Regions from separate parts of the Faecalibacterium sp. Marseille-Q4137 genome, predicted to be linked through region 1. Evidence: riboswitches for the same ligand, from Rfam matches in the RefSeq annotation. Region 1 holds a riboswitch; the other holds the start of a gene.
What was found. Region 1 has a riboswitch for FMN ahead of J3353_RS02890 (ECF transporter S component). Riboswitches for the same ligand answer to the same signal wherever they lie in the genome.

Region 1 (5,123 bases):
AAAGAAGCTGGAAGAGTTTCAGAACAAATTAGCCGGACTGACCTTTTTAGACCCAGCCTGTGGCTCTGGCAACTTCTTGACAGAAACCTATATTTCGCTCCGCCGTCTGGAAAATGACATTTTAAGGGAACTGCAAAACGGACAGGTCATCTTTGGTGATACCAATTGGAATCCTATTAAAGTCTCCATCTCCCAGTTTTACGGCATCGAAATCAACGATTTTGCCGGTGATGTTGCAAAAACCGCTCTTTGGATTGCAGAAAGCCAGATGATGAAGGAAACTGAAGATGTTGTCTTAATGCATCTTGATTTCCTTCCATTAAAAAGCAATGTAAATATCCATATCGGGAATGCCTTGCAGATGGATTGGGCTTCCATCATCTCCCCCTCCAAATTATCGTATATCATGGGAAACCCACCGTTTGTTGGGCAATCTGTCCGAACAAAAGATCAAGCTCACGATATGAACGATATCTGGGGACAGGGTGAAATAGAAACCAAACTCGATTATGTGATCTGCTGGTACAAAAAAGCGCTAGATTATATCAATACATCCAGCACGAATATCGAAATTGCATTTGTCTCCACGAATTCCATTTGTCAGGGCGAATCCGTTCCAACATTTTGGAAGAAAATGATTGATTCTGGTGCTGAAATTCACTTCGCATATCGTTCTTTTGTATGGGACAGTGAGGCAAATGAAAAAGCGGCAGTTCATTGTGTCATCATCGGTTTCTCCAACTTTAGCCGCTCTCATACAAAATTCATTTATACTGAAGAAACAAAAACAAAGGCAGAACATATAAACCCCTATCTATTAGATGCTCCTGACATTTGGATTACAAACAGAATTAATAAACCTCAAAATGGTTTACCCAAAATGACCACCGGTAGTCCTCCGACAGATGATGGCGCTCTAACACTTAGCATAACAGAGAAAGAAGAACTTGAGAAACAATATCCCGTATTGGCAAAATACATCAAGCCTTTTATAGGTGCAAAAGAATTCTTACATGATAATGTAAATAGCTATTCCAGATATTGCTTATGGTTTAAGGATGGTAATGTCTCTGATTATGTAAATATAAAAGAAATCACAGAACGCCTTGAAAAAGTCCGTGCTTTGCGAAAAAGCAGTAATGCAGATCGGATACAGAAAATGGCCGATTATCCTTACCTTTTCTGCCAAATTCGGCAACCGTTATCAACCTATCTTGTGTTTCCAAGACATTCTTCACAGAATAGGCGGTATATCCCGATTGGTTTTATGCCCTCTAGTGTAATTGCCGGAGACGCTTGCAGTATTATTCCAAATGTCACAATCTATGAATTCGGAGTTCTGACATCTAATGTTCATAATGCGTGGATGCGTGTTACTTGTGGTAGGATAAAAAGCGATTTCAGGTATTCCCCCGCAGTTTATAATAATTTTCCTTGGCCTACTCCCACCTTAGAACAAAAAGCCAAAATAGAACAAACTGCACAGGCCATTCTTAACACACGAGCAATGTATCCAAACAATTGTCTTGCAGATTTGTACAATCCTCTGGCCATGCCTGAACCGCTGTTAAAAGCCCATATCGCAAACGACAGGGCCGTCATGCAAGCCTATGGTTTATCAGTCAAGGACACCTCTGAAGCCGATTGTGTAGCGTTCCTGATGAAACGCTATCAGGAGTTGACACAAACGAAGTAATCTCTCAAATAGCAAAAAAGAAAGGACGCTTTCGCGTCCTTTCTTTTTTGTTCTGTCACTCACTTCCGGCCATGCAGGATAGGAGAGAGCGGCTTATAGATCAACATGCAGATCAGGGCATCCAGCAGGCCCTTGACCAGAGTGAAGGGCATATTGAAGATGATCAGGCACTTGATAAGGCTGTTTGCAGAGGGCAGGATCGCCTGATACATGCCCAGGATGGCTTCCAGCGGCATGTGGTAGAACTTGACGTAGGCCGGGTAGGTGATGAAGTAGTTGGACGGCACACTGAACAGGGCCATGGCCACGGCACCGGCCACGGCACCGATGATGGCGTTCTTGCGGCTCTTGTGGTGCTTGTAGAGGTAACCGGCCAGTGCGGAGAACACCGCACCCAGCATGAAGTTGCACAGCTCACCCACCAGTGCGGTAGAGGTGCCCTTGATGACCACATGGAGCAGGTTCTTCATAAAGCTGATGATCACACCGTACACCGGGCCAAGGGCAAAGGCACCCAGCAGAGCGGGCAGGTCGGAGAAGTCCATCTTGACGAAGGACGGGATGAGCATCGGGAGCGGGAACTCGATGAACATCAGGATAAAGGCCACCGCACTGAGCATGGCGGCAACGGTCAGGTTGCGGGTCGTGTTTTTCTTCATGGTAATATCCTCCCGGGGCGTTCTGGCCCCAAATCAAAGATTGGAAAGCCCCTTTCGCGTGGTTCGGAACCGGGAAGACAATCAAAAACGCGCCCTGCCGCAGCAAACACTGCAACAGGGCGCGTAGACAAATCGTATTGCCTGCCGTTTCTTGCATCCGGACTATACCGTTGGCCCCGGAGTCTCACCGGGTCAACACCCTTGCGGGTGGTCGCGGGCTGTACCGCCAGTGGGGAATCTCACCCCGCCCTGAAACGAACTTTCTGGCCAAAAGTATAACGCGGCTGCTCCGCCTTGTCAACCCCTTTTTTATTTGCCCTGCACGGGCCGGATATGGTATACTGTGGGACAGGATGTTACAATTTCTGATACAAGGAGCTTTTTGCCATGATTTTTACCGTTCGTGACCTCGGGTTCGAGATCGGGCCTTTTTTGCTGGAGGGCTGGTGGGCGCTGGCTGCCCGGGCCGTCTGCGCCGCAGTCATCGTTTTTGCGGGGCTTCTGGTCGGCTGGCTGCTGCGCCGGAAGATCTTTCCCGCTCTGCAGGCCCGCAGCTGGCACTTTGCCGCCACGCCCATCCTCCTGCGCAGCTTACAGAGCCCTTTGGCGCGGATGGCCTTTTACAGCGGCCTGTATCTGGCCCTGACCAGCCTGCCGTGGGCCATTCCGGGCCTGACAAAGTTTCTGTTCACGGCCTATAAGATTGCAACGACCCTCCTGTTCTGCCAGGGCCTGTACAATGCTTCTGAGGTAGCCGACCTGCTGCTGGCCTCCTGCAGCCCGGAAATCCGGAGCAACAAGACCTTACGCTCCCTGCTGGACACCACCTACAAAGTGCTGGTCATCATTCTGGGTGTTGCCACCTGCGCGCAGATCGTCGGCTTCCCCATCGGCAGCATCGTAGCCGGTGCCGGTCTTGTGGGCCTGACCATCTCGCTGGCCGCGCAGGAAAGCGCCAGCAACCTGTTCAGCGGCATCGTCATCCTGCTGGACAAGCCCTTTTCCATCGGCGACTGGATCACCGTGGGCAATGTGGAGGGCGAGGTCATCGATATCAACTTCCGCTCCACCCGTATCCGCTCCATGGACCACAGCGTAATCATTATCACCAACAGCCAGATCTGCGCCTCCACTGTCCAGAACGCAGCCCTGCGCACCATGCGGCCCTATAAGTTCACACTGGGTGTCACCTACGGCACTACCCGTGCCCAGCTGGAAAAGCTGATGGCTGACCTGCAGGCCATGCTGGACAACAGCCCTTACACCAACAAGGGCACCAACATCGTCCGGCTGACCAGCTTTGGCGATTCCAGCATCAACATCCTCATCTCGGCCTACCTGACCACCAACGTCTATGCCACCTTCCTGCAGCAGCAGAATGATCTAAACTTGAACATCATGGACGTGATGCAGGCAGACGGCGTGGACTTCGCCTTCCCCTCCACCAGCGTCTACATCGAAAAGAATTGAGCATACCACAACGCCCCCTGTGTGCCTGCTGCGGCGCACAGGGGGCGTTTTTATCATACGTCATTCCCGGGTCCTGATCTCGATCGTTCTGCCGCCAAGATTTTCATAGACGCGGTGGGAGACGGAGAGCACCGTGCGGCCTGCAGACGCGCGGCGCAGAGCTTCCAGCACGCGGGCCTCCGTTTCGGCATCCAGATTGGCGGTGATCTCATCCAGCAGCAGCACGGCGGGGTCTGCGGCGGCGGCACGGGCAATGGACAGCAGCTGCCACTCGCCCTGCGAGAAGATGCCCTCGGTACAGACAGTGTCATAGCCCTCCGGCAGAGCCCGGATGGCAGCATCGATCCCGGCCAGTGCGGCGGCAGCCCTTGCCATTTCCCCGGTGATCTGCGGGTCTCCCAGCGTGATCTGTTCCAGCACGGTGCCCGGCACGCGGGAGAAATGCTGTTCCACACAGCCGATGCAGGTGCGGCGCTCCCGGTCGGTGATGTCCCCCACCTTCACGCCGCCGATGGTCACCGTACCGTTCTCCGGCTGATACAGGCCCAGCAGGAGCTTGAACACGGTGCTCTTGCCCGCACCGGTGCGGCCCACCAGCGTGACCTGCTCCCCCTGTTTCACGGTCATGGAAAAATCCTTCAGAACGTGCCGTTCCCCATAGCCGAAGGTGACGTGTGCAAATTCCACATCGCCCCGGGCAGCCTCCCTGCGCGCGGGAGGGATCGTGCGCTCCGGCTGGTCGAGAAAGGCATCGATGCGCCTGACACCCGCCATGGCCGACTGGATGGTCTGGATCTCCATGCCCAGGCTTTCGATGGGGGCGAAGATGCGGGAGATGTAGTTGATGACGGCCACCGAGGTGCCCACCGACATGCCGAACAGGGTCAGAAGCTGTGCGTTCCCCGAAGTGGAGAGCAGCATCACGATGCCGACCACAGCAGCATTCAGCAGCAGCACCACCGGCGAATAGACGGCATCATAAAAATTGGTGCGCTCCATGGCGGCATAGCTGTCACCGATGCACCGGTCATACCGGCGCTCCATGTAATCCTCCAGCCCCAGCGCCCGGATGGTGCGGATGTTGTGCAGGGTCTCGGGCACCTGCCCGGAGACAGCGGCGACTGCGCGGCGGTTGTCCAGCTGCGCGGCCAGCATCCGCTTCTGGACGTGACGGGTGAACACGGCAAACAGCGGCAGAACCAGCAGCAGGATCAGTGCAAGGCCGGTGTTTTTCACCGCAATGACCCCCATGATGGAGACGATGCGGCAGGCATCTGCTGCCATGCTGATGATGCCGG
Region 2 (5,123 bases), on a different contig from region 1:
GTAGTGCGGATAAAGCTGCCGCAGCCGGCCAGCTTCTTTCGCAGATTGGAAACGGTATTTGCCACGACCTTTAAGGTGTCATCACAGTTTTGTCCCCACACAGCACGGAAAAGCTCTTCTTTTGAAAAGATTTGTCTTTCGTGAGAGGCAAGCATCAGCAGCAAATCGAACTCCAGTCGTGTAAGGGAGACTTTTCTGCCGTTGCACGACACTTCGTGGGTTGTTCCATCCAGTGTAAGCTCCGGAAGAACCAACTTCTCCCATGAATCAATGGATATTTGCTCTGCCTCGATGTGCTCTCGTTCCAGAAGCATCCGGATCTTCTGCTCCAATTCCGGGTCAGGCTGTCGGGTTTTTATAACGATCATGGCAAACTCCTGCGTGTATTTTACTCTGCGGCGGTATCCATTTCCCGGAGCAGGTTTACCATCTCGATGGCACTGACTGCGCAGTCATAGCCTTTATTACCTGCTTTGGTGCCTGCCCTTTCGATGGCCTGCTCGATGTTTTCGGTGGTCAGAACACCAAAGAGGACGGGAACCCCGCTTTCCAGCGAGACCGTGGCAATGCCTTTGGAAACCTCATTGCACACATAGTCGTAATGGCTGGTAGAACCGCGAATCACTGCACCAAGGCAGATTACAGCATCATACTTTCCGCTTTTTGCCATTTTAGAGGCAACCAGTGGGATCTCAAAAGCACCCGGAACCCATGCAACATGAACATCAGCCTCCTGCACATCGTGACGGAGCAGACCATCCATTGCTCCGCTCAGAAGTTTGGACGTGATAAATTCGTTGAATCGGGCAGCTACGATACCGACCTTGATATTCTGAGAAACCAGCTTGCCTTCAAATGTTTTCATTTTTAAATACCTCTTTCGTTGTTAATATTCCAGAAGATGTCCCATCCGTGCCTGCTTTGTTTTCAGGTAAAACAGGTCATACGGGGTCGCCGTCATCTGAATGGGTACGCGCTCGGAGATCTCCAACCCAAACTCGGAGAGCTGATATACTTTGTCCGGGTTATTGGTAAGCAGGCGCAGGCTTTTTACGCCAAGTTCCCGGAGGATCTGTGCGCCGAGATAATACTCCCGTTCATCTCCATGGAACCCCAGAGCGAGATTGGCTTCCAGCGTATCCATGCCCTGCTCCTGAAGTTCATAGGCACGCAGCTTGTTGATCAGACCGATGCCCCGGCCTTCCTGCCGCATATAGAGCAGGATACCCCGGTCTTCTTTTTCGATCTGCGTCATGGCAGCGGCCAGCTGTTGGCCGCAGTCACAACGCAAAGAGCCAAATGTATCTCCTGTCAGGCATTCCGAGTGGACGCGGCACAGAATATCCTTTCCATCGCCAATGTCACCTTTTACCAGTGCAATGTGATGCTCTCCGTTCAGGCGGCTCACAAAACCATAAGCTCTGAAGGTGCCATACTTGGTGGGCAGGTTCACTGCCGTCACCCGATCGACCAGTTTATCGTGACACTTGCGGTACTCCTGTAAATCACGGATGGTGATGAATTTGATCTGGAAACGCTCTGCCAGCTTTGCCAGTTCAGCGGTGCGCATCATCGTGCCATCCTCCCGCATGATCTCGCAGCACAGGCCGCATTCTTTCAGCCCTGCCAGACGGCACAGGTCAACGGTTGCTTCCGTGTGACCGTTGCGCTCCAACACACCGTTCTTTTTTGCCAGAAGGGGGAACATATGGCCCGGTCTGCGGAAATCTTCTGCTTTTGCGTGATCGTCCACACAAGCCATCGCCGTAATGGAACGCTCTGCGGCAGAAATGCCCGTAGAAGTAGAAACGTGGTCGATGGACACCGTAAATGCCGTTTCATGGTTGTCGGTGTTATACTGCACCATCTGCGGAAATTGCAGCTTCTGGACGAAAGCCTCGGACATCGGCATACAGATCAGACCTTTGCCGTGGGTCGCCATAAAGTTGATGTTTTCGGTGGTGGCAAATTCGGCAGCACAGATGAAGTCCCCCTCGTTTTCACGGTCGGGGTCATCCGTTACCAGAATGATTTTTCCTTGCTTCAGGTCTTGCAAAGCTTCGGGAATGGTATTGAAGTTCATCGTAAACTCTCCTTAAAAGCCGCAGCGCAGCAGCATTTCTTTTGTGAGCGTGTTTTGCTTTAGTGCTTCTGATGGAAGCAGCTTCTCGATATATTTTCCGACAACATCGGTTTCCAGATTGACAGAATCTCCTTTGTGCCGCTGGTGCAGGTTCGTCTGACGGACGGTGTGCGGTATCGTGGACACGGAAAAGCCGGTAGGTTCCACCGCGGCCACGGTCAGGCTGATACCGTCTATTGTGATAGAGCCTTTTTCAACGACATAGCGAAGGATCGTGGGATCTGCATGAATGGTGTACCAGATGGCCGTATCGTCTTTTCGGATATTGGCAATACGTCCGATCCCATCCACATGGCCTGCTACGATGTGTCCGCCAAAACGTCCGTTGGCCGGCATGGCACGTTCCAGATTGACAGCACTTCCAACGGTGAGCTGCGCAAGCGCAGAGCGGTTCAAGGTCTCGTGCATGACATCCGCAGCAAAGCTATCCGGGAAGAGCTGCCTGACGGTCAGGCAGATGCCGTTGACGGCGATGCTGTCGCCGATCCTGGTTCCTTCCAGAACCGTTTTTGCACGAACAGTCAGTACAGCAGAATGCTGTCCCCGATTGATGGATTTTATTGTTCCGACTTCTTCCACGATTCCGGTAAACACGGGTACTCCACCTCACTTTCGATCAGGAAATCTTTGCCAAGCTGTTCCAATCGGCTGTTCTTCAGGCGGAATGCAGCATCCGGAAGCGGGACACCTGCACCCTCAATGGGTGCTTTGGCATCCCTTCCTCCGAACAGCTTCGGGGCAATGTAAGCCTGCACCTCCTGCACGATGCCGCTTTCCAGTGCAGACCAGTTCAAGGTTCCGCCGCCTTCCAGCAGAATGCTGTCGATCTGCTCCTGCCCCAGCTGTTCCATCAGCTGCGGAAGATTCACATGACCGCATTGCTCTTCCAGACAAAGGACTCGGCACCCGGTCTGTTGATATGCCGCCTGCTTCTCCGGGTCGCCGCAGCAGGTCGCAAGAATGGTGGGGACCTGTTTGGCGGTCATGACCACCTGTGATTGCAGCGGTGTCCGCAAATGTGTATCACAGATGATCCGGACAGGATCACGGCCACCCTCTATCCGGCAGGTCAGCAGCGGGTTATCTGCCAGAATGGTTCCGACTCCCACCATAATGCCGCGGAATCGGTGCCGCTGCCGTTGAACATGATTCCGGGCAATTTCCCCGGTGATCCATTTGGAAGCGCCTGTGTATGTGGCGATTTTTCCGTCCATCGTCATGGCGTATTTCATGGAAACGAAGGGGCGTTTTGTGGTGATATAGTGGAAGAATACCTTGTTCAGCGCATCGCATTCCTCTTGCAAAACATTTTCGGTCACATCTATGCCATGTGCGCGCAGGATTGCAATTCCTTTTCCAGCCACCAGCGGATTCGGGTCAGCAGAACCCACGACCACCCGGTGGATGCCTGCACCCAGAATCGCATCCACGCAGGGCGGCTGCTTTCCGTAATGGCAGCACGGCTCCAATGTCACATACATGGTCGCTCCCTGCGGATCTTCGGTGCAGGATGCCAGCGCATTGCGCTCCGCATGAGCCTGACCGTATTTCTGGTGCCAGCCCTGTCCGATGATCCTGCCCTCTTTTACGACCACGGCACCCACCATCGGGTTGGGCGATGTCCACCCGCAGCCCTTTTTTGCAAGCTGCAAAGCCAGACGCATATAGTCTTTGTCGTTCATCGTGTTGCCTCCAAAAGAAAAAGCCCTGAACAAAAACGTTCAGGGCAAGCCGAAAAAACACAAGGGATCCTTGTGCAAAAAAGAAAGCTCCAGAATGCAAACGCATCCCAGAGCAGCCTCCACAAGCGCAGGACCGTACGGGTTCTGCACTTGATATCTTCTTTCATCCAGACTGTACTGTCGGCTTCGGAGTTTCACCGAATCATGCCTTACGGCTCGTGGGCTGTACCACCGGTAGGGAATTGCACCCTGCCCTGAAGATTTCTGATTCAATTACAGCGGCATTATAGCACGGCTTCTTTCGGATTGCAAGGGCATTCTACAAACCGGGACGAAACCGGGATGAAGCGAATCGCTACAACAATAAAATCACATCGTCCGTAGGACAATGTGAACGGAGAATCCAAAGGGGCGCGGGTCGCCAGTGGCGACCTCAAAATGCGTTGCATTTTGAAGCGCTTGACCGAGCCGACAGGCGAGAGCAGCGCCCTTTGGCACACGACTTTGCTTGCAAAGTCTATTCCGAACAAGACGGTACGAATGGGAGGTGCTGGAAATGGCAGCAGAAAAGACTAAGGTCTACACATGAAGGTAGATACCACTGCCATTGAGCAGGAGATCGCCGCCTATGAGAAGCAGCTACGGCAGCACTACTCCACAAAATCCCGGCTTATGGAGGAGATCGACAGCCTTGACCCGGACGACCGGCACTTTATCGCCCGAAAATCTGACCTTGACGACCGCCTTTATAAGATGTACGATAAAACCGAAGAGGTGGAAAATGGACTGATGGATGCCCGGGCAAAGAAGCAGGCCATTGAAGCCGACAAAATCACAGGCGACAACATCTATAAGATCCTGATTTGCTTTGACAAGCTTTATGCCACCATGACCGAGGCGGAACGCCGCAGACTGGTGGAAATTTTGATCGACGAGGTGCAGATCTACCCGGAACGCCAGCCTAATGGACAGTGGCTGAAGTCCGTCCGGTTCAAGCTGCCCATCATCGACCATGACCTTGAATTGAATTTGGACAATCAGGATCGTGTCGAAGTCGTAGACGCTCTGATACCCCAGCGCCAGCAGCTTTTGTGCAGCATCCTTGCTGCGGCGGCCGCTGCGGCAGTAGATCAGCAGCGTCGCCTCCTTATCGGGCAGCGTCTCGGGCATTTCGCTCCCGATGCTCTCGTTGGGCACAAGGACGGCGTTTTCAATATGCCCGCCATCGTATTCCTCCCGGGTGCGGACATCCACCACCACGATCTCCTGCGAGATCATCATCTCATAGGCTTCCTCGG

Region 2: it holds a riboswitch for FMN, as region 1 does, so the genes downstream of both, ribD (bifunctional diaminohydroxyphosphoribosylaminopyrimidine deaminase/5-amino-6-(5-phosphoribosylamino)uracil reductase RibD) here and J3353_RS02890 (ECF transporter S component) in region 1, are expected to answer to the same signal.

What each region holds. Positions count from the first base shown of each region.
Region 1 is NZ_JAFREK010000004.1:62,393-67,515, forward strand. Features, by position in the region: gene J3353_RS02885 (class I SAM-dependent DNA methyltransferase) at 1-1,696, shown strand, start outside; gene J3353_RS02890 (ECF transporter S component) at 1,756-2,355, opposite strand; FMN riboswitch at 2,497-2,616, opposite strand; gene J3353_RS02895 (mechanosensitive ion channel family protein) at 2,743-3,825, shown strand; gene J3353_RS02900 (ABC transporter ATP-binding protein) at 3,886-5,123, opposite strand, start outside.
Region 2 is NZ_JAFREK010000061.1:168-5,290, reverse strand. Features, by position in the region: gene J3353_RS14865 (response regulator transcription factor) at 1-368, opposite strand, end outside; gene ribE (6,7-dimethyl-8-ribityllumazine synthase) at 389-865, opposite strand; gene J3353_RS14855 (bifunctional 3,4-dihydroxy-2-butanone-4-phosphate synthase/GTP cyclohydrolase II) at 887-2,083, opposite strand; gene J3353_RS14850 (riboflavin synthase) at 2,096-2,737, opposite strand; gene ribD (bifunctional diaminohydroxyphosphoribosylaminopyrimidine deaminase/5-amino-6-(5-phosphoribosylamino)uracil reductase RibD) at 2,701-3,825, opposite strand; FMN riboswitch at 3,977-4,091, opposite strand; gene J3353_RS16620 (rhodanese-like domain-containing protein) at 4,465-5,123, opposite strand, start outside.